3 regions of the Buttiauxella sp. AC142 genome follow, and region 1 is predicted to be linked to each of the others. Evidence: predicted binding sites of a transcription regulator. Region 1 holds the regulator's gene; each other region holds the start of a gene.
What was found. The regulator PurR, encoded in region 1, represses purine synthesis genes. The targets are predictions, from matches to a motif close to CANGCAAACGTTTGCNTG.
Positions count from the first base shown of each region.

Region 2: the regulator PurR is predicted to act here: its motif matches at 1,807-1,824, upstream of purE (5-(carboxyamino)imidazole ribonucleotide mutase).
Region 3: the regulator PurR is predicted to act here: its motif matches at 2,069-2,086, upstream of gltB (glutamate synthase large subunit).

Region 1 is NZ_CEEDCH010000001.1:2,331,608-2,335,873, reverse strand. It holds gene punC (purine nucleoside transporter PunC) at 1-523, opposite strand, end outside; gene punR (DNA-binding transcriptional activator PunR) at 639-1,571, shown strand; gene purR (HTH-type transcriptional repressor PurR) at 1,648-2,673, opposite strand; gene cydH (cytochrome bd-I oxidase subunit CydH) at 2,970-3,059, shown strand; gene sodB (superoxide dismutase [Fe]) at 3,099-3,680, opposite strand; gene AC0IWZ_RS10750 (C40 family peptidase) at 3,858-4,266, opposite strand, start outside.
Region 2 is NZ_CEEDCH010000001.1:973,161-977,426, forward strand. It holds gene mnmH (tRNA 2-selenouridine(34) synthase MnmH) at 1-24, opposite strand, end outside; gene purK (5-(carboxyamino)imidazole ribonucleotide synthase) at 148-1,212, opposite strand; gene purE (5-(carboxyamino)imidazole ribonucleotide mutase) at 1,209-1,718, opposite strand; gene lpxH (UDP-2,3-diacylglucosamine diphosphatase) at 1,857-2,576, opposite strand; gene ppiB (peptidylprolyl isomerase B) at 2,591-3,085, opposite strand; gene cysS (cysteine--tRNA ligase) at 3,275-4,266, shown strand, end outside.
Region 3 is NZ_CEEDCH010000001.1:4,025,668-4,029,933, reverse strand. It holds gene gltB (glutamate synthase large subunit) at 1-2,037, opposite strand, end outside; gene mnmL (tRNA modification radical SAM protein MnmL/YtqA) at 2,718-3,650, shown strand; gene arcB (aerobic respiration two-component sensor histidine kinase ArcB) at 3,712-4,266, shown strand, end outside.

The DNA.
Region 1 (4,266 bases):
TCATCAACACCAGGGTGATAGCAAACAGGGTGGCGAAAATCGCCTGCCAGTCGAAGTGCGTCAAAATCCAGCTACCGAGCAGCGGTGCCAGTGCCGGAGACAAACCAACCAGCGGCATAATTGTTGCGAAAATACGATTTGCGCGGTTTGCCGGGTAGTAATCCGTTACCAGCGCCTGCCAGCTCACCGCCGCAGAACACACGCCAACGGCCTGTACAAAGCGCAGGACCAGCAGCGCGGTGGCGCTTTCGACCCACAACATGCCGATACAACCGATGGCAAACAGACTCAACCCGGCCAGTAACACAGGTTTGCGGCCGAAATGGTCAGACAGCGGCCCCCACATTAACTGAGCGAACGCAAATCCGGCGAGGAACAAACTCAAGCTTGCGCTCACCGCGGAAGCATCGGTCTGTAAATCTTGCTGAATAGCCGCGAAAGCTGGCAGATACATGTCTGTGGCGAGGAACCCCAGCACACTTAATCCGGCCAGCCAGATAAGAAATCCTTTTGATGGTTGCATGTTTTTCTCTTGATTTATCTTGCAGGTTGATTGCCGCGAGAGTGTACGGAGTGCAATTACGCTTGTGAAACGCTAATATTTGTCTATTGCGTTCAAAAAATTTGTGAGCAGAAAAATGTGGTCTGAATATTCGCTGGAAGTGATAGATGCGGTGGCGCGCAATGGCAGCTTCAGCGGTGCTGCACAGGAGTTGCACCGCGTTCCGTCTGCCATCAGCTATACGGTACGGCAACTGGAAGAATGGTTAGCTGTTCCGCTGTTTGAACGCCGTCATCGTGATGTCGAATTAACCCCCGCGGGCGTCTTTTTTTTGAAGGAAGGGCGCTCTGTTATCAAAAAAATGATGACGACACGGCAGCAGTGCCAGCAGATCGCAAATGGATGGCGCGGACACCTGGCGATTGCGGTCGATAATATTGTAAAACCCGAACGCACGCGCCAGCTGGTGTTGGATTTCTACCGCCATTTCCCGGATATCGAGCTGCATATTTATCAGGAAGTGTTTAACGGTGTGTGGGACGCGCTGGCGGATGGGCGCGTTGAAGTTGCGATTGGCGCAACGCAGGCCATTCCTGTCGGTGGGCGTTTTGCCTTCCGGGACATGGGGACACTGAGTTGGCGTTGCGTGGTGGCTGCAAATCATCCCCTGGCGGTACAAGGCGGTACGTTAAGTGATGACGACTTACGTGCCTGGCCGTCGCTGGTTCTGGAAGATACCTCGCGTTCCTTGCCAAAGCGTATTACCTGGCTGCTGGATAACCAGCGGCGTGTAGTGGTGCCAGATTGGGAGTCGGGTTCCGATTGCCTGAGTGCAGGTTTGTGTATCGGTATGGTGCCATTGCATATCGCAAGGCCGTGGGTAGATTCCGGTAAATGGTGCGAGCTGACGCTGGATAACCCATTCCCGGATGCCGCGTGTTGCCTGACGTGGAAGCAAAATGATGCGTCACCCGCGCTAGCCTGGTTATTAGATTATCTGGGAGATAGCGAAACGATGAATCAGGAGTGGTTGCAGGAGCCTGACAGCGCTGCTTCACAGAGTTCGTAGGGTGGATAAGCCGCAGGCGTCATCCACCATTTACGTCAGAACTGTCGGATGACGCTGCTGTACGACCTACGCTATTTTAGCGGCGGTAATCGCGGAACGGACCGTCGGCTACGGAGCGGCGTTCAATCAGGCGCGGATGCACTTCAATGGACTGCGACTCTTCGCGTTTGTTGACGATTCTGTCCAGCAACATGTTAAACGCCGTTTCACCCAGCGAATCTTTTGGCTGGTGAATGGTGGTCAGTGCTGGCGAGAAGAAGCGGGCGTTACGCACGTTATCGTAGCCAATAATTGAAAGATCCTGCGGCACACGCAGACCCATTTCATCAGCGGCACAAATCGCGCCCATCGCCATAATATCCCCGCCACAGAAGACTGCCGTTGGACGATGAGACTGGCCGAGAATCTGCTGCATCGCGCGGTACCCAGACTCTGGCTCAAAGTCGCCCTGAACAATCCAGTTTTCTGGAATGGCGATACCGGCTTCTTCCAGCGCTTTCATAAAGCCTGCGTGACGACCGCCGCCGGTGTTACGTTCCATTTGGCCAGGAATGGCGCCAATTTCACGGTGGCCGCGTTCAATCAAATAACGCCCGGCCAGATAACCGCCGTGGAACGCGTTATCGACCACAGAGTCGGTGAAGTCTGCGCGAGCTTCGCCCCAGTCCATCACCACCATGGGGATATGGCGATATTCTTCGAGCATTGTCAGCAGTGATTCCGGATACTCAGAACACATCACCAGCAGGCCATCGACGCGCTTTTGCGCCATCATTGATAAATAAGCGCGCTGTTTTTCAAAGTTGTTGTGCGCATTGCCCAGAATCAGGGTATAGCCTTTTTCAAAGCAGCTATTTTCCACGGCTTCGATGATCTCGGCGAAATAAGGGGCTTCGCTGGAAGTGGCAAGCAGACCAATCGTTTTGGTGTGATTAACTTTAAGGCTGCGTGCGACGGCACTAGGTGAATAGTGCAATTCTTTGATTGCCGCCCAGACCGCATTGCGAGTCTCTTCCGCCACAAAGCGAGTTTTGTTAATCACATGTGATACGGTTGTAGTGGAAACGTTTGCGCGCTTCGCCACGTCCTTGATTGTCGCCATTAAATTTCACTCCAGGCCATATCGTAAACTCCTGATAACTAATATGTTAAACGTTTGCGTACACTGACTCCTGAGGCAACGTTTGGGTTGCGGGTATGCCGGGATTGCGACATAAAACGGAAGGAGGGCATAGAATTGATGGTACGCAATAAATTAGCGAGGGATTTTGGCCTATCCGGAAGAAAAGTGGAAGAGGGAAAAGCGATATCAGGTTAAAACCAGGAGGATTTTTATTTCTGGTTGTGGGAAAATCACTCTGACACACCGATTGTAAGGTAATTAAAAGGAGTTTATTGATGAGCACAGATTTGAAATTTTCAATCACCACAACGGTCATTGTTCTGGCACTGATCGTCTGTGGCGCGTTAACTGCCGTACTGCACTGATTAAAATGGGCCGCAATCGCGGCCCATATCTTTTAGGTTTTACGCTGCCAGATTCTTCGCAACAAATTCCCAGTTCACCAGCGCCCAGAAATGCTCAAGGTAGCCTGCGCGAGCATTACGGTAGTCGATGTAGTAAGCATGTTCCCATACGTCTACTGTCAACAGCGGTTTTGCCGCAGTGGTCAGCGGGGTGCCGGCATTAGACGTTGAAACGATAGCTAATGCGCCATCTTCTTGCTTAACCAGCCAGGTCCAACCCGCGCCGAAGTTTTTGATAGCCGCGTCGGTAAACTGCTGTTTGAATTCAGCAAAGCTACCAAAAGATTTATTGATGGCTTCCAGCAGTGCGCCTGTTGGTTCGCCACCTGCGTTTGGCGCCAGACAGTTCCAGTAGAATGTGTGGTTCCACACCTGTGCTGCGTTGTTGAATACGCCGCCTTCTGAAGTACGAACGATCTCTTCCAGAGTTTTACCTTCAAACGCGGTGCCCTTAACCAGATTGTTCAGGTTAGTGACGTAGGTTTGATGGTGTTTACCGTAATGGTATTCCAGCGTTTCGGCAGAGATGTGCGGGGCTAAAGCATCTTTCGCATATGGTAGTGCAGGTAATTCGAACGACATTGCAAACTCCTTATTACCCATCATTCTTCGAGCCGCATCGTTGACTCAAATGAGTTAGGGTATCTATTGTTAAATAAACACTTTTAGTGCGGGTTTAGGTTAACAAATTGAAAGGAAAAGCAAAAGAGAAACGCACTTACCCGTTTAAGGGCAAGTGCGAGTTTTTACGAAGAGGGATTAACGAATGGTTTTTGAGGTCATAACGCGTTTGGCACCCACATAATGGCGCTGCCAGTAATCTTCACTTAAAGACGTGATTTGAATATCGCGACCCGTGCGAGGTGACTGGATGAATTTGCCATTGCCAACATACACGCCAACGTGATCAGCGGTGCCGCGACCACGGGTGCGGAAGAAGACCAGATCGCCTGTTTCCAGTTCGCCACGGTCTACTGAAGAAGCATCACGCAGATGGTACATCTCGTTCGCGGTGCGCGGAATGCGGAATTTCACCAGGTCTTTATAAGCGTAGTAAACCAGACCGCTGCAATCGAAACCGGTATTTGGCGACGTGCCTCCCCAGCGATACGGTTTGCCAATCTGGCCCATCAATTTATTCATTGCCGTTTTTTGTGCTTTTTGCACG
Region 2 (4,266 bases), 1.4 Mb from region 1:
AGTATCAGGACGAGCGTTTTGCATATAAAACCTTAGAGCGAGTGAGGCCAGAAACGCCGTGGATTGTGCGCTTTCGCGTATAGAAAAGAAAGGCTGGGGAAATTGAGGGGCAGAGCGGGTGAGTAAAAAAGCCACCCGCTACTGTGATTAGAACTTACTTTGCGCCCAGGCAATGCCGCTGGCGTATTCCGCTGGAAGCAACGGTACCAGTGCCTCGAGAGAAGCGCTCAGTCTGCCGGTATCGCTGTCGTTCAGGTTAAGATGGCCGACTTTGCGGCCCTCGCGCACTTCTTTATCGTACCAGTGTAAATGGACCAGCGGCAGTTTCAGCCAGTCGTAATTCAGGTCGGTGCCGATAAGATTGACCATCACTGAAGGTGAGTTCACCACCGGTTGCGGCAGTGGCAGTTCCACAATCGCCCGCAGATGCAGTTCAAACTGGCTGATGGATGCGCCATTTTGCGTCCAGTGCCCGCTGTTATGTACGCGCGGCGCAAGCTCGTTAATCAGCAACCCGGCGGGAGTGATAAAGCACTCCATCGCCATCACGCCAACATAATTCAGCTCGTGCAAAATCGCCGAAAGCATGGCTTCCGCCTGTTGCTGCTGCTCAATGTTGGCCTGTGGGAACACCACGCTGGTGCGCAGAATGCCGTCCTGATGCAGATTGTGCGTCAGCGGATAGAACACGGTTGTGCCATCGTGACCGCGAGCGCCTACTAACGAAACTTCACCCGAGAAGTTAATCCCTTGCTCAACGATGCACTCGCCATAGCAATCGTCAGGCAACTGATCGGTTTCATGGCTGTGTAAACGCCACTGCCCGCGCCCGTCGTAACCGCCAACGCGGCGTTTCACAATGGCTAATTCACCCAGATTTTGGAAAACACCTGCCCATTCATCACGGCCAGAGAGCAGTTGCCACGGTGCGGTAGCCAGTTCGAGCTTATCGAATAGCTGCTTTTGTGTCAGACGGTCGGCGATAATCGGGAAAACATCGCGATTCACAAACGCGTTATGACGCGCTAATTCGCGGGTGAGGGCGGTTTCAGGCCAGCGCTCGATTTCTGCGGTAATAACACTTTGTGCAAATGGCACAGCTTCAGGTTCGGCATCAAGGCCAACCGGATAAACGGCGATGCCCAGCGGTTCACCCGCCTGGCGCAGCATTCTGCCTAACTGACCATTACCTAATACGCAGACGCGTTTCATGCATCACCCCGTGGATCCGGGTTTTCCAGCACTTCGTCAGTCTGACTTTGACGCCACGCTTGCAGGCGCTGATGCAAGCCGCTGTCATGCAGGGCAAGAATTTGAGCGGCCAGCAGCGCGGCATTCGCAGCACCTGCTTTGCCAATCGCCAGCGTGCCGACGGGAATACCACGCGGCATTTGCACAATAGAATAGAGACTGTCTACGCCGCTTAATGCCGCACTTTGAACGGGCACGCCCAGCACGGGGACTAGAGTTTTCGCCGCAATCATGCCCGGCAAATGTGCCGCTCCGCCTGCACCCGCAATAATCACCTGCAAACCGTTGTCGCTTGCTTGTTCGGCAAAACTGAACAGTTTATCGGGAGTGCGGTGTGCGGAAACCACTTCTACATGGTGCGGGACTTCAAGGGCGGTGAGGATTTCTGCGGCAAACTGCATGGTAGCCCAGTCACTTTTGGAACCCATGACAATGGCGATACGCGCTGGGGTCTGGTTGGAGGACATGCGTCTCAAAACTCCTGTGGGTATGCAAACATCACCGAACGTGGCTCGGTCGGTCAGAAGGGCTCAGAGAATACCATGAACATAGAGCAAGGAAAACGGTTGCGTGGTTAACAAAACGGCAAAAAGAGGTGATTTTATTTAAAAGGAGAAAGGAATTAACTCTACGTCTTCGGCAGTGACTTTAATCATCGATCCCTGCGTGTGCCATGCGCCAAGCACGCAGCGAAACGCGGGTTTACCATTGGCTGAAATCGGATGAATTTCCGGGCGATGGGTATGACCGTGGATCATCCATTGCACCTGATGACGTTCGAGGGCGTCGATAACCGCGTGCGGGTTCACATCCATAATCGCCATAGATTTACTGCTATTTGAGGCTTTGCTGTCAGCACGCATTTTGGCGGCGACGCGTTTGCGGATAAACAGCGGTAGGGCGAGGAATAACCATTGCAGCCAGGGCTGGTGGACTTTTTTGCGGAACGCCTGATAACCGTGGTCGTCAGTACATAGCGTGTCGCCGTGCAGCAGCAATATTTTGCGGCCATACAGTTCAACGATTTTTTCTTCTGGCAGCAGCGTCATACCGCTTAAGCGGGCAAAACGTTTGCCAAGCAGGAAATCCCGGTTGCCATGAATAAAGAAGCAAGGCACGCCAGAATCCACCAGGTCTTTGATGGCTAGCGCGATTTGGCGGTGCAGCAGCTCCGGATCGTCGTCGCCAATCCAGGCTTCAAAGAGATCGCCAAGGATATAAAGCGCGTCTGCTTCCCGAGCGCGGCCTGCCAGAAAACGCAGAAAACCGGCGGTGATCGCCGGTTCTTCTGAACACAGATGTAAATCTGCGATAAAAAGCGTCATCGCCATCGGGCGAATTATTCGCTTACGGTTACGCTAGTGATAACCACGTCTTCTTTAGGAACGTCCTGGTGCATACCGCTGCGACCCGTGGACACGCCTTTGATTTTCTCTACTACGTCCATGCCTTCAACGACTTCGGCAAATACGCAATAACCCCAACCTTGCATGCTTTCGCTGCTGAAGTTCAGGAAATCGTTATCCGCTACGTTAATGAAGAACTGGGAGCTTGCAGAATGTGGCGCCTGGGTACGAGCCATTGCCAGCGTGCCCTTGGTATTTTTCAGGCCGTTATTCGCTTCGTTTTGAATGGTGTCTTTGGTTTCTTTCTGCTTCATACCCGGTTCAAAACCGCCGCCCTGGATCATAAAACCGTTGATCACACGGTGGAAAATGGTGTTGGCGTAGAAACCTTCGCGGCAGTACTCGAGGAAGTTTTTAACAGTTTCAGGCGCTTTATCATCAAAAGTTTTGATTACGATATCGCCGTGATTAGTATGAAAAGTAACCATGCTGTGCATCCTATATTTAGTCAGACAGTGTTCCGGCAGACGGTGCCGCCACACAAGGTGGTTGTTATAGCATAACTGTACACTGTGAGTCAGTAAGCTATATCCTCGCAAAGCACACTGCCTCTGGGTAAAATTATGGTTTAATATAGCCAATTGCACCGTTTCGACACACTTACATGGAATCCCCTGATGTTAAAAATCTTCAATACAATGAGTCGCCAAAAAGAGGAATTCAAACCTATTCATGCCGGAGAGGTTGGCATGTACGTGTGTGGTATCACCGTTTACGATTTGTGTCATATCGGACATGGCCGTACTTTTGTTGCCTTCGATGTGGTTGCGCGTTACCTGCGTTTTATCGGCTATAAGCTGAAATACGTGCGCAACATTACTGATATCGACGACAAAATTATCAAACGCGCTAACGAAAACGGCGAAGATTTTGTGGCGCTGGTTGATCGTATGGTGGCTGAAATGCATACCGATTTCGACGCGCTGAACATTTTGCGCCCGGACAGCGAGCCTCGCGCCACTAAACATATCCCAGACATCATCGAAATTGTTGAACAGCTTATCGAGCGTAATCACGCCTATGTTGCCAGCAATGGCGATGTGATGTTCTCCGTGGAAACCGACGCGGATTACGGCAAGCTTTCGCGTCAGGATCTGGATCAACTGCAAGCTGGCGCTCGTGTTGAAGTTGAAGCGAACGTTAAGCGCAGCCCAATGGATTTCGTGCTGTGGAAGATGTCTAAACCGGGTGAGCCAAGCTGGCAGTCGCCGTGGGGCGAGGGCCGTCCAGGCTGGCACATCGAATGTTCGGCGATGAACTGCAAACAGCTCGGCAACCATTTTGATATTCACGGTGGTGGTTCAGATTTGATGTTCCCGCACCACGAAAACGAAATCGCGCAGTCCACCTGTGCGCACGGCGGCGAATACGTTAATACCTGGATGCACTCAGGCATGGTGATGGTCGATCGCGAGAAAATGTCCAAATCACTGGGTAACTTCTTTACCGTGCGCGACGTGCTGAAATATTACGACGCGGAAACCATTCGCTACTTCCTGATGTCCGGTCACTATCGTAGCCAGTTGAACTACAGCGAAGAAAACCTGAAACAGGCGCGTGCTTCTCTGGAGCGTTTGTACACTGCACTGCGCGGCACAGATTCAAATGT
Region 3 (4,266 bases), 1.7 Mb from region 1:
TTCGTAGGCGAGGTACGGGTAGATTGCCGTCGCGCCAAAGCCAAGCAGAACAGCGAAGTGGTGCGGGTCACGTGCACTTGCGGTTTCAACGATGATGTTGGCATCGCAACGCAGATTCTTCTCGACCAGGCGAGTCTGAATCGCACCTACCGCCATTGGCGCTGGAACCGGCAGGCGATCTTTCGCGATATTACGGTCAGACAGCACCAACAGAACCGTGCCGTTGCGTACCATACGCTCAGCTTCATCGCACAGTGCGGAAACTGTTTCGTGCAGTGATTGAGCAGAAGCATCGTAAGTGATGTCCAGCGTGTCTGCGCGATAGTGCTGTTCTTCAAGCGAGGTCAGCTGTTGGAAATCAGACCACAGTAGAATTGGCGATTTGAAGCTCAGGCGGTGGGCCTGGCCTTCTGCTTCACAGAAGACGTTCATTTCACGGCCAATGCTGGTCGCCAGAGACATTACGTGTGCTTCACGTAGCGGATCGATTGGCGGGTTTGTCACCTGTGCAAACTGCTGGCGGAAGTAGTCGTAAATAATACGTGGCTGGCTGGAGAGTACGGCAAATGGGGTATCGTCACCCATTGAACCGACCGCTTCCTGGCCATTTTCACCCAACACGCGAATGACAGAATCCAGCTCTTCGCTGCTGTAGTTAAACTGTTTTTGGTAGCTTGCGAGCGTATCGTCATCCATTTCGCGCGAGCCAACTTCTTCGTCTGGCAAATCTTCAAACGGCACCAGGCGGCGAACGTTGTTCTCCATCCACTCTTTATACGGGTGGCGGCTTTTTAAATCGGCATCAGTTTCAGCGGAATGCAGGATGCGACCAATACGCGTGTCGATAACCATCAACTCGCCAGGGCCGACGCGGCCTTTTTCCACCACTTCATCAGGCTGGTAATCCCAGATCCCAACTTCAGAAGCACAAGTAATCAGCTTGTCTTTAGTGATGACGTAGCGCGCCGGACGCAGGCCGTTACGGTCCAGGTTACAGGCGGCGTAGCGCCCATCGGACATAACGATACCGGCCGGACCATCCCATGGCTCCATGTGCATGGAGTTAAAGTCAAAGAACGCACGCAGCTCTGGGTCCATGTTCGGGTTGTTCTGCCAGGCTGGTGGCACCAGCAAACGCATCGCACGAACGATATCCATACCGCCTGCCAGCAGCAGTTCCAGCATGTTATCCATTGAGCTTGAGTCGGAACCCGTTTCGTTAACGAATGGCGCGGCATCATGCAGGTCTGGGATCAACGGAGTCTGGAATTTATAGGTACGCGCACGCGCCCACTGGCGGTTACCGGTGATGGTGTTGATTTCACCGTTGTGTGCCAGATAGCGGAACGGTTGAGCCAGCGGCCAGCGTGGCACGGTGTTGGTGGAGAAACGCTGGTGGAACAGGCAAATTGCTGATTCCAGACGTAAGTCCGCCAGGTCCAGGTAAAAGCGCGGCAAATCTGCCGGCATACACAGACCTTTATAGATATTGACCAGGTTTGAAAGACTACATACGTAGAAGTCTTTGTCCTGAATACGTTTCTCAATGCGACGGCGAGCAATGAACAGGCGACGTTCCATATCACGTGGACGCCAGCCAGCCGGGGCATTAACAAAAATTTGTTCGATGCGAGGCTTTGAGGAGAGGGCGATTTCACCGAGTACGTCTTCATTGGTTGGCACTTCGCGCCAGCCAACAATCGACAGGGTCTCGTTTTGCAACTCTTCTTCAACGATGCGGCGGCTTGCGCTCGCCAGAGCGTCGTCTTTATTTAAGAAAATCATGCCGACGGCATAATTTTTTGCCAAACGCCAGCCACGCTCTTCCGCAACGATTCGGAAGAAACGGTCAGGCTTTTGCAACAGCAGGCCACAACCATCACCGGTTTTTCCATCGGCGAGGATTGCTCCACGGTGTTGCATTCGGGCCAGTGCGTGAATAGCAGTACGCACTACCTTGTGGCTAGGTTCGCCTTCTATGTGGGCGATCAGGCCGAAACCACAGTTATCCTTCTCAAGGGATTTATCGTACAACATATCAGTGAACCTCCCCAGGCTCTACGTGATTCCCGATACCGATTGCGTCCAGACGCAGCAAGGGCATGGCGACGGGGTTTGCGCATCTACGCTTACCTCGCGTGTCGCCCTCTTTATGTCTAACGCATCCGGTTGCACAAGTATTGAGGACTTGCTTTAGAGGGAATCTTAATTACTGCATAAATATGATGGGCACAGAACCCATCCAGAAAGCTTCCAGCGGATTTCCAAGTTATCGGGAAAGCGCACACAGGTCAAATGGCATTCTTATTTATACAAATATGTGCTAAATGACATTTAACGTTATGAAATTAAACATTTTATTATCATTTTTATCGTATTTAAACGGCAGGGGAATCGCTTGGGTTATGTGATCTCTCTCACTGTATGAGAGGCTGCAAAATTCCAGACCATGCTGGCAATGATGTTATTGGCAGGATCTTATGCTAACAACGCGGTTTCGCGTGTTGTATGACACTGTTTTTCGCAAGGGCACATATTCTTTAAAAATAGCGGGTCAACATAAGGAAAAGTAATCATCTTTTAGATGCGTAAAATTGCACTAATTGTGAATTTATATTCAATGGATAAAGCTGCGCCAGAGCGATTGATCCAGGTCATCGCTAAATTGGGCAGATAATGGCAGGCTACGTCCCTTTTACAGGGCGGCCCATCAGATTATGCAGTTACAAAAATTAGTCAATATGTTTGGTGGCGATCTTCAGCGTCGGTATGGTCATAAAGTCCATAAACTCACGCTGCACGGCGGTTTTAGCTGCCCAAATCGTGATGGCACAATTGGTCGTGGCGGTTGTACTTTCTGCAATGTTGCGTCATTTGCGGATGAAGCCCAACAAAATCACTCTATCGCCGACCAACTCGAGCGCCAGTCGCAACTCGTCAATCGCGCTCAACACTACCTTGCCTATTTCCAGGCATACACCAGCACATGGGCCGAAGTGCAGGTGCTGCGCTCGATGTATCAACAGGCTGTCAGCCAGGCGAGCATTGTGGGGTTATGCGTCGGGACGCGCCCGGATTGCGTACCGGATAGCGTGCTGGATTTGCTCAGTGAATATCATGAAAAAGGCTATGAGGTTTGGTTAGAACTGGGACTGCAAACGGCACATGATAAAACGCTGCATCGTATCAATCGCGGGCATGATTTTGCCTGTTACCAGGAAACCACTCGCCGCGCTCGCGCACGTGGCCTGAAAGTCTGTAGCCATCTGATTGTCGGCCTGCCGGGTGAAGGGCAGGAGCACTGCATGGAAACGCTGGAGAAAGTGGTCGAAACCGGCGTTGATGGCATCAAGCTCCACCCTCTGCACATAGTGAGTGGCAGCACGATGGCTAAAAGCTGGCAGGTAGGGCGCTTACAGGCGATTGAATTAGAAGAGTATGCGACAACTGCCGGTGAGATGATTCGCCATACTCCGCTTGATGTCGTCTTCCATCGTATTTCGGCGAATGCCCGCCGACCCACGTTGCTGGCACCGCTGTGGTGCGAGAACCGCTGGAGCGGAATGGGGGCGATTGACAGCTATCTGAATGAGCACGGTACGCAAGGCTCGGCACTCGGTACCCCGTGGAACCCGACAATTCTGTTGTAAATCCTGAGCGTGAGATCTTTTTGCGGTATATTTAGCAGATTGAAGGCGAGGGAAACGTTCCATGAAGCAAATCCGGTTACTGGCACAATATTACGTTGATTTGATGGTGAAGCTCGGATTAGTGCGCTTCTCTTTGTTGCTGGCCTCTGCTCTGGTGGTGCTGGCTATTGTGGTGCAAATGGCCGTGACGATGCTGTTGCGCGGCCAGGTTGAAAGCATTGATGTTGTGCGCTCCATCTTTTTTGGCCTGTTAATTACGCCATGGGCCGTCTATTTCCTTTCTGTGGTCGTTGAACAACTTGAAGAGTCGAGGCAGCGACTGTCAAAACTGGTGCAAAAACTCGAAGAGATGCGCGAGCGAGATCTGAAACTCAATGTGCAGCTCAAAGACAATATCGCGCAATTGAACCAGGAAATTGCTGACCGTGTGAAAGCGGAAGACGAACGTCAGACGATGCTTGAGCAGCTCAAAGTTGAGATGCAGGAACGCGAAGAGACGCAAATCCAGCTTGAGCAACAATCTTCATTTTTACGTTCATTCCTCGATGCCTCTCCAGATTTGGTTTTCTATCGTAACGAAGACAAAGAGTTCTCAGGCTGTAACCGTGCGATGGAA